DNA from 3 places in the Exiguobacterium sp. SL-10 genome. Region 2 is predicted to be linked to each of the others. Evidence: riboswitches for the same ligand, from Rfam matches in the RefSeq annotation. Region 2 holds a riboswitch; each other region holds the start of a gene.
What was found. Region 2 has a riboswitch for S-adenosylmethionine ahead of EVJ33_RS05255 (aminotransferase class I/II-fold pyridoxal phosphate-dependent enzyme). Riboswitches for the same ligand answer to the same signal wherever they lie in the genome.
Positions count from the first base shown of each region.

Region 1 (3,259 bases), on a different contig from region 2:
CGATAGCGTCAAATGAGCGACGATTTGCCCGATATCGAAACCGAACGGTCCGTAAAACGCGAACTCCGGATCGATAATCTTCGTCTCTTGTTGGGTCGCAAAGATGCTACCCGTATGTAAGTCTCCATGCAGGAGTGCCTCATGTTTTGTGACAAAGCCGACTTTCAGTTTCGTCACCTCGACTTTGAGCGCCTGGTCTTCCCAAAGTCGCTCGACGTCGTCTCGTAGTGCCGCTTCGATATTATTCGACTCCGCGTCTTTGAACGGATCGGTGAAGATGAGTTTCTCGGTGATGTCACACAGTTCCGGGTTATAATAGTCACGTTCAATCCGCTTCTTCGCGATCGGTCCGGCCGCGTAATCCGACGTCGCGAACAGCGTCTCGCCTAAAAATTCACCAACATGGCGGGCCAGTTCAGGATACGTTTTCCCTTCCAAATAGCCTGTCCGAACGATATCAAAATCTGACAGATCCTCTAAAATCGTGTAGGCGAGCGTGCGGTCACTACCAAGCACGATTGGCACGAAACGAGGGACGACGTTGGCGAATTCGCGCAACGCCAACTGCTCAATCCACGCCCGTTCAAGTGTGAGCGGCCAACTTTCACCGACGACTTTCGCATACGGGAGCGCCTGTTTGACGACGAGACTCGTTTCGCCTTGTCGGATGCGGAACACGAGGTTCAAATTGCCGTCCCCGATCTCTTCGCAATGCGTGATGCCTCCGTCTTCGATTAACCCCAACGTTTTCACATGCTCGACGACGGTCTGTTCTGTAAATGGTTGATATGACATGATGTTTTCCCCTTCCTGTACGTTGCCCACAAAAAAAGCCCCTTTCTCCGCGAGAAAGAGGCACAGCCAAATTGGTTGTTCCTCTCATCTGTCAGACATTCGTCTGGTGGATGTAGCACCGTGCCTAGTGGTCGGTTGCTGCGGCGTCATCGGGCCAATTCCCTCTGCCAACTCGCGATAAGAGTGGTTTATTCGATTCGGTGAACTTATGTGATGAATATTACGGACTCGACGTCACGATTGTCAACGTCATTTTCCCGACAAAACTCCGTCTTTTTTTGTGCATATATGGAAACAACTTCCCAAAATATTTTTTTTGGAAAAAAAGGAATTGACGACATGGCGATTCTGTGCAAAAATTCAATTAAATTTCACAACTTCAAATCACATTCTTATCAAGAGCAGACGGAGGGACGAGCCCGATGATGTCGCAGCAACCGACCAGAGATGGCACGGTGCTAATTCTTGCAGCGAAAGCTGAGAGATAAGAGTTCATTTTTTATGATGACCTCTTGCCTCGGCATGGGGTCATTTTTTGTTTGCCTGGAAGGAGGAACTTTTTTGAGTATCACTGCTACATATGAAATCAAACGAACGGACGCGGTTGCGGCCGTCGCTGACAAAATCGCCCTCGAGCTGACCGTCGGCACATGGACGGAGCTGCCTCACTTAGAGCAAGAGCAGTTACAGGCGTACCGTGGTGAGGTCGTCTCGACATCTCATACAGACACAACGAGCCGCTTCACGATCCGCTATCCGTTACATAATGTCAGCCCTGACTTCTCATCCATCTTGACGACGACGTTCGGGAAACTGTCCCTCGACGATTCGATTCGGTTAATCGACTTGACGTTGCCCGAGACGCTCGCTCCCGATTTCAAGGGCGCTAAATTCGGTGTCGACGGGATTCGCGAGTTACTCGGTGTCCATGATCGTCCGCTCGTCATGAGCATCTTCAAAGGCGTCATCGGGCGAGATCTCGCGTTTCTCGAGCAGCAACTCCGCGTTCAATTCGCCGGTGGGATTGATATCGTCAAAGACGACGAGATTTTATACGACAACCCGCTCACCCCGTCGCTCGAACGGGCCCGGATTGGAGCGGACGTCATTCAAGCCCACTTCGAGACGACCGGGAAGCGTGTCCTCTACGCCATCACGTTGAGCGGCCCGGTGTTCGGTCTGCGTGACCAGGCGCGTCGACTCATCGAGGCGGGTGCGACAGCACTCCTGTTCAACGTCTATACGTACGGTCTCGACACATTGCGCGAACTCGCGAACGACCCAGACATCCGCGTGCCGATTTTGGCGCATCCGGCCTTTGCCGGCGCCTTGACCGGTTCAATCCGTCATTCGCTCTTGCTCGGTAAACTCCCTCGCCTCGCCGGTGCCGATTTGACGCTCTTCCCGTCTCCGTACGGCTCGCTCGCGACACCGCGTGACGAGGCGTTCGCGATTCGTGACAAGAGCGCCGAACCGCATTGGTCGAAACCGATTTTACCGGTCCCGTCAGCCGGGATTCATCCGGGACTCGTCAAAGACATCATCCGTGATTTCGGAACGAATGTCGTCATCAACGCCGGCGGTGGCATTCACGGTCACCCGGACGGTGCAGCCGCCGGGGCTCGCGCTTTCCGGCAAGCAATCGACCACGTCCTCGGTCAAACTGAGGGACAGTCGGACGAACTCGATACCGCGTTGAAGGCATGGGCACAACGATGACGGTCCATATTCTCTGCGACTTCGACGGGACGATCACAGCGGAAGACAATATCATTGCCTTAATGAAGGCGTTCGCCCCGCCCGATTGGGTCGAGTTGAAAGATGCGGTCCTTGAGCAGCGGATGTCGATTCGCTCCGGGGTCGGGCAAATGTTCGCATTGCTCCCGAGTACGGACGCCGAGACGTATCGCGACTATTTGTTGAATCGTATCACCGTGCGTCAAGGATTTCCGGACTTACTCGCACAAGTGGAAGCACACGGCTGGAAGTTTGACGTCGTCAGCGGCGGGATGGACTTTTTCGTCCATCCGATCTTAGACGGTCACGTCGACCCAGAACACATTTACTGTAACGTTGCCGACTTCTCCGCTGAGACGGTCACCGTCGCTTGGCCGCACGCTTGCGACGAGCACTGTACGAACGATTGCGGCTGCTGCAAACCGACGATTGCCCGTCGCATCGTCAATCCCGCTGACCGCTTGATCGTGATTGGTGACTCGGTGACCGACTTCGAGGTCGCGAAGCGTGCCGACTTTGTCTACGCCCGGGGCCAACTCATCACACTCTGTGAGGCAGAAGGGATCGCTTACGCCCCGTTCGAGACGTTTGACGACATCACTCATCATCTGCAGGAGGTGGCCGTATGAGCATCACGACACGTTGGCTCGAACTTGCCGACATTAAAGACGAACTCGCCGCCCGCGACTGGTTCCCCGGAACGAGTGGGAATTTGGCGATTCGTGTC
Region 1 covers NZ_SJUP01000005.1:56,884-60,142, forward strand. The annotation lists gene mtnK (S-methyl-5-thioribose kinase) at 1-795, opposite strand, end outside; SAM riboswitch class I at 877-979, opposite strand; SAM riboswitch class I at 1,185-1,286, shown strand; gene EVJ33_RS07375 (2,3-diketo-5-methylthiopentyl-1-phosphate enolase) at 1,357-2,514, shown strand; gene EVJ33_RS07380 (2-hydroxy-3-keto-5-methylthiopentenyl-1-phosphate phosphatase) at 2,511-3,161, shown strand; gene EVJ33_RS07385 (methylthioribulose 1-phosphate dehydratase) at 3,158-3,259, shown strand, end outside.
Region 1: it holds a riboswitch for S-adenosylmethionine, as region 2 does, so the genes downstream of both, EVJ33_RS07375 (2,3-diketo-5-methylthiopentyl-1-phosphate enolase) here and EVJ33_RS05255 (aminotransferase class I/II-fold pyridoxal phosphate-dependent enzyme) in region 2, are expected to answer to the same signal.

Region 2 (3,259 bases):
AAAGGGACGCAACATGCACAAAGGCATACGCGTCCCTACGATCTTAGACATGCCTCGGAAGGCAGGCGAACGTCACGGATTCAAATCACGGAGAGGCGCCTGCCGGTCAATATGGACTTTTACGTGCGAGCGTTGAATGACTGACATCGGTACCTCTCCTTTCTACATTGGACTGTCTTCTCTTCAAGATTATGATATTTCTGTGAAATGTGTCAACCTAAATCATCAATGTGTCATAATAATTCATTTAAATTCTTACGACTGAGCCGATAATCGATCAAGCGAGACAATACGACTTGAATCATCGCCGTTACCGGCACGCTGATGAACATGCCGACGAGGCCGAACAGGCTACCCCCGATGATGATCGACGTGATGACCCAAAACGGGGTGATGCCGACACTGTCGCCGAGTATCTTCGGACCGAGCCAGAGGCCATCGAACTGTTGCAGCAAGAAGATGAACAGGAGGACGATGAGCGCCGTGAACGGGTCATAGAAATAGGTGATAATGAACGCCGGGATCATCCCGAGCAGCGGACCGACATACGGGATGAAGTTCAATACTCCGATGATGACGCCTAGGAGAAGCGCATAAGGCGCACCGATCACCAACAGACCGACGACGGCCATCACCCCGATGATGAGGCAATCGAGCGACTTTCCGATGATATAGCGCTTGAAGATGTAGTCCATCTCTTGAAAGATATCGATCGTCGTCTTGGCTGATGCGACAGGGAACATCGCGTACAACAGACGCTTGAACATACGGGCAAAGACCTCTTTGTCTTTCAATAGATAGATTGAAATGACGATTCCGATCAAGAAATTGATGAGCGTCATCGTGAAGCTCGACACGTAACTGACCGATGACAAGACGGCGGTCTCGACCCAACCGGAATAGCGCTCCTCGAAGCGACTGAAGTCGATGGCCTGGGCGATCGTTGCGTTGTACTCTTTCAAGTACGTGTTCAGCTGGGCGAGAAACCCATCGATCTGACGGATGTAGAATGGGAGCTCCTCGATGAGCGAGGCGACGCTCGAATAGATGCGCGGGAACAACGTCACCGCAGAGATGACGAGAATTCCGATGAACGTGACATAGACGATCAGCAAGCCTTGATAACGTTTTAAGTGAAACCGTTCTTCTATATAGGACAGGACGGTATTCAGGAGCAGTGCGATGGCGATTCCCATAATGATCGGTGTCAGCAACTGGAACGCGTAGTGCAGCACACGAGAAATCGTATCCGGCTCACTGATGACCTTCCAGAGGACAAGTAAAATCAGGCCGATGACGCTCAACTTCCAAATCAATTGACGATTTAGTTCCAATGGTCCATCCCCTCATGCTTTAAATTTTGTAGAATAGTGTTCACTTTTTACTATGACCGTTTTTTTACCGGGATTCAATAGGGGGCACACATTTTCGAAAAAGGATTGACAAGATTGGTAACGTTTGGTTAACTAAGTGACATATTACAAAAAGACAAATTGCATATAAAACACTTTCTATCAAGAGAAGCGGAGGGACTGGCCCGACGAAGCTTCAGCAACAGATTGATTCAATACTGTGCTAATTCCAGCAAGGTGACCTTGAGAGATGGGAAGGTGGTTGTTTGAATACGTCCGTATCTCGACACCTCTTTCCGCGGAAAGGGGTGTTTTTTGCATAGGAGGACTATTCATGACTGACAGACGCTCAAACTTACTTAAGACGTTACCGCCCCAACATTTCGTCGGACTCGCCGCTGAAGTCGCCGAGCTCGAACAGGCAGGTCGCGATATCATCCGACTCGGTCAAGGAACGCCCGACCTACCGACGCCGGAGCCGATTTGTGATGCACTCCAGACGGCGCTCCTCGACGCTTCGACCCATCAATACGGTCCGTTCCGAGGACAGGCCCGTCTGAAGCAAGCGGTGGCTACGTTCTATTTGAACGAGTACGGGGTCGAGCTCGATCCGGAGACAGAAGTCGCAATCCTGATCGGCTCCAAATCCGGACTCATCACACTTCCGCAATGCGTGCTCGAGCCAGGGGACGGGATCTTGCTGCCGAACCCGGGCTATCCCGACTACATCTCCGGGGCACGACTCGCCGGTGCCGTCGTCCGTGATCTCATCTTACGCGAGGAGAACGGTTTCCTCCCCGACTATGAGACGCTCGATACGGAAGGGGCGAGACTCATGTACTTGAACTATCCGAGCAATCCGACGGGGGCCGTCGCCACACCAGCATTCTTTGACGACACCGTTCGGTTCGCCCAGGAGCGGGACTTGATGGTCGTCCACGATTTCGCATACGGCAGCATCGGATTCGATGGACATGTCCCGCCGAGCTTCCTGCAAGCAGAAGGGGCGAAAGACGTCGGCATTGAAGTGTACACGATGTCGAAGGCGTTCAACATGTCCGGTTGGCGCGTCGCCTTTGCCGTCGGGAACGCTGACATCATCGAAGCAATCAATACGTATCAGGACCACGTCCACGTCAGCGTCTTCTCAGCGATCCAAGCGGCCGCCGTCGCCGCGCTCGAGGCGCCGCGCACCATTCGCGACGATTTGGCACGACTGTACGAGGCCCGTCGTGATCGCCTCGTCGACGGATTGAATCGGGCCGGTTGGGCCGTCGAACCGCCGGAAGGCTCATTCTTCGTCTGGGCGAAAGTGCCTGAGGGCGATGCCAAATCATTCTCGCGGAAGCTGTTATATGAAGCGGGAGTCGCCGTCACGCCGGGCTATTTCTTCGGCTCGGAAGGGAACGGTTATGTCCGTTTCGGTCTCGTCTCACCAGAACCAAAGATTGACGAGGCTGTCGAACGGATTGAACGATTGTTCGCCGCTTATGAGGAGGTACGGGCATGATTCGTCAAGCAGTGCTCGAGTATGACCACTCCGATGACGCGCTCGACCGTCTCGACGACTTGATTGACGGTCGTCGGGCCCATGTCCTGCACGGTCAGAACGGATATGACGTTGTTCGGGACATCCATCCGGCGATTGCGGACTATCCAGCCACGGCGTTCCGCGGAGAGTGTACGGACGCTGAAGTCGAGCGGATCAATTCGTTTGACGCCGACGTGTTGATCGCTGTCGGAGGCGGTAAGCTCGTCGATACGGCCAAACTCGTCGCCTCTCTACGGAACGTCCCGCTCATCGTCATCCCGACGCTCGCCTCGAACTGTGCCGCTTTCACACCACTCAGCGTCGTCTATGAGGAGGATGGGAGCTACGACCGGTACGACATGTTCCGCGTCGTCAT
Region 2 covers NZ_SJUP01000003.1:125,065-128,323, reverse strand. The annotation lists gene EVJ33_RS05260 (AI-2E family transporter) at 234-1,334, opposite strand; SAM riboswitch class I at 1,509-1,609, shown strand; gene EVJ33_RS05255 (aminotransferase class I/II-fold pyridoxal phosphate-dependent enzyme) at 1,687-2,862, shown strand; gene EVJ33_RS05250 (iron-containing alcohol dehydrogenase family protein) at 2,859-3,259, shown strand, end outside.

Region 3 (3,259 bases), on a different contig from region 2:
GCGCTCCGAGGATGGCCGCATTGGCGAGCACGGGCAACATCATGATCGGACGACGGACGAAGTTCGCCATTTGAATCTTCGGCGAGCCGAGGAAGTGGGCGATGGATGTTCCCGTCGCGTTCATCTGCCAGCCGGCGATGGCGAGACCGAAGCCCGCTGCGACAACGCCGAGGTTGGCCGCCCCGGCGGCGACACCAGACAGGCTGATGGCCGTGGCGATGCCGACCGTCGAGATTGGCGAGACGATGATGAGCGAGAACGCCATCGCGATCAACATGCCCATCACGATCGGCTGCAGTTCCGTCATCGTCATGATGATCGTCCCGACGTACATCGTGATTTGTGAGATGTAAGTGAGCAGGAACGCCCCGATCCCTCCGGCGACGACGATGACCGTCATCGGCAAGACGAGTACCGTGTACGTCTTCAAACGTGGCGACAGCTGCATGACAAGGAACGTCGCGAGAGCGGCCGTCACGCCGGCCGTGATGACGTCACCGATCCCGGCCATGAGGAATGCGCCTTCCTCGATGCGAATGGCGCCACTGCCGACCTGGGTGGCGATGCCGATCGTCCCGGCCTCGAGTGCCGAGCGTCCGAACTGCATGGCGACGGCGACACCGATGATGACTGGTAAGAGGCGCATCGCAATCGTCGTCGCGTCCAAGATGAACTGCAAGGACGGAACATACGGCAAGATGGCTTTCGTTAATTCACCGAGCAAAGCGCTCGGGATAAGGGCGATGAGAATGGCTAGACTGAGGCCGTTCAATACGTTCATCAAAAACTGTTTTCCGGTAAGCTTCTCTTCCGTCATTGGGGATTCACCTGTCCTTTTCTACTGGTATGCTGTTATGTACAAAAGCAATAAAGTTAATGACCATACTATGCTTCTTTCTGGCGAGCGTCAACAAGAAATGTTGAAATGTTCAGAATTTTCCATTTGAGCACAACTTTTGAACAGAGCGGTCCGCATTCATATACTAAAAGAAGAGGTGAGAACAATGATGACAGACGGATTCTTATATATATACGCTCCGATGTGCGGTACATGCGCCGTGGCGGAGCGAATGCTCTCGGTCGTCGAGGCGGTCGACCCAGAAATCCGGATTGAAAAGCGTGACGCCAACTTTATCCCGAACGAGCTTGAGGCGTATCAGGTCATGAGCGTCCCGGCGCTATTAAAGCTGGAGAATGGCCAGGTTCGGGATCGGTTGTATGCGTTTCAAAACGTTCAGCACGTCCTATCTTTCGTTAAATGAGATAGGATGATGAGAATAATCTGAAAATTTTAAATAATCAGTTGACACAGAAAGTTCACGAATGATATATTCATTACAACATCTTACTTGAACACAACATAGGACGAGATTTTCCCGTCAGCAAGACGTTTTCGAACAACCGCTGCATGAGCTTACGCGATTTCAGGTGGACCGTCCCTTCGATTGTCCCCCAAAAAAATCAAGCGTCGAGGCACCGGTCGCGTAATTGCATGGTCCGTTCGAAGACCGAGTGATGATTGGGTAAAATCCCCCATATAAGGATGAATGCTCTGATCGGGCAAAAGAGGTTCATCTATGGGTTGTCCTTCCCGTGTCTCAAGGTGCTACGTTCTGTGTCATCCTCGGATGGCACCTTTTTTTATTTTTTTGCATAAAATAGTTTGACATGAAAATAATATGTCGCTATGATAAGGCTAATCAAATACGCAACCACTCTTATCAAGAGAGGCTGAGGGACTGGCCCTATGACGCCCAGCAACCGCGGAGCAATCCGAAATGGTGCTAATTCCAGCAAGGTGTAAACCTTGGAAGATGAGAGCAATCGTTGTCCGTACGATAAAGTACGCACGTTTGCTCAAACGTGCGTACTTTTTTTGTTGTCAGGAGGGAAATGGATTGATTCAACTACGCAATGTGGCCAAATGGTTCGATACGAAAAACGGTCGGGTCCAGGCGGTCGATGATGTGTCGCTTACGATTGAAAGCGGCGAAATTTTTGGAATAATCGGATATTCGGGAGCGGGAAAGTCGACGCTTATCCGGTTGCTCAACCGACTCGAGGCACCGTCAAGCGGTGAAATCGTGGTCGCCGGCAGCGAGCTGACGAAGCTCACGCCGAAGGAACTACGCGGGGTACGTAAAAACGTCTCGATGGTGTTCCAACACTTCAACTTATTATGGTCGCGCACGGTCGCTGAGAACATCAGCTTCCCGCTCGAGCTCATCGGGGTACCGGCGAGCGAGCGCAAACGCCGCGTCCAAGAACTCGTCGAACTCGTCGGCCTCGCCGGACGAGAAGACAGCTATCCGTCACAACTATCGGGTGGCCAAAAGCAGCGAGTCGGGATCGCCCGCGCGCTCGCTACGAATCCAGAAGTGCTCCTCTGCGATGAAGCGACGAGCGCCCTCGACCCGAAGACGACCGATTCGATTCTCGAACTGCTCGTCAGTATCAATAAGAAGCTCGGTTTGACAATCGTCCTCATCACCCATGAGATGCATGTCATTCAAAAGATTTGTCACCGTGTCGCCGTCATGGAGGCCGGGAAGGTCGTCGAGACCGGACAAGTCGCCGACGTGTTCCAACATCCGGAGCAGCCGATCACAAAAGAGTTCGTCAAACAAATTGGTGCGGTCGAGGACATGTCGCTCACGTTCGAGCATTTGAAAGCCCGTTATCCGAGCGGTCAAATCGTCAAGCTTAAATTCTTGAACGAGACGGCCGAACAACCGATTTTGTCGGAAGTGTTGAAGCAGCATGATATCGGCTTCAACATCATCGGCGGGAACGTGACGCAGTCACAAGTCGGTGCCCTCGGGACATTATTCATCCAATTGATCGGAGAGCCGGCTGAAGTCGAGCGGGCCATCGCCTCAATCCGGTCACAGGCAGTGGAAGTGGAGGTAGAAAGCGATGTTTCCTAATGTAGATTGGCAAGTTATGTTGGAACAGACGTGGGAGACGCTCTATATGACGCTCGTCGCCGGAGCCGCGACATTCGTCATCGGTCTTGCCCTCGGGATGCTCCTATATGTCACGAACGAGCCACTCATGATGAAAAACCGGCCGATTTACACAATCATCAGCGCAATCGTCAACGTGTTCCGGTCAATCCCGTTCATCATTTTGATTATCTTGCTCATCCCGTTCACGTTACTCGTCGTTGGGACGATGCTCGGCTCGACGGCAGCACTGCCGGCACTGATCATCGGTGCGGCTCCGTTCTATGCGCGGATGGTCGAGCTCGCGCTTCGCG
Region 3 covers NZ_SJUP01000014.1:48,686-51,944, forward strand. The annotation lists gene EVJ33_RS13340 (PTS sugar transporter subunit IIC) at 1-817, opposite strand, end outside; gene EVJ33_RS13345 (thioredoxin family protein) at 996-1,262, shown strand; SAM riboswitch class I at 1,716-1,821, shown strand; gene EVJ33_RS13350 (methionine ABC transporter ATP-binding protein) at 1,899-2,927, shown strand; gene EVJ33_RS13355 (methionine ABC transporter permease) at 2,917-3,259, shown strand, end outside.
Region 3: it holds a riboswitch for S-adenosylmethionine, as region 2 does, so the genes downstream of both, EVJ33_RS13350 (methionine ABC transporter ATP-binding protein) here and EVJ33_RS05255 (aminotransferase class I/II-fold pyridoxal phosphate-dependent enzyme) in region 2, are expected to answer to the same signal.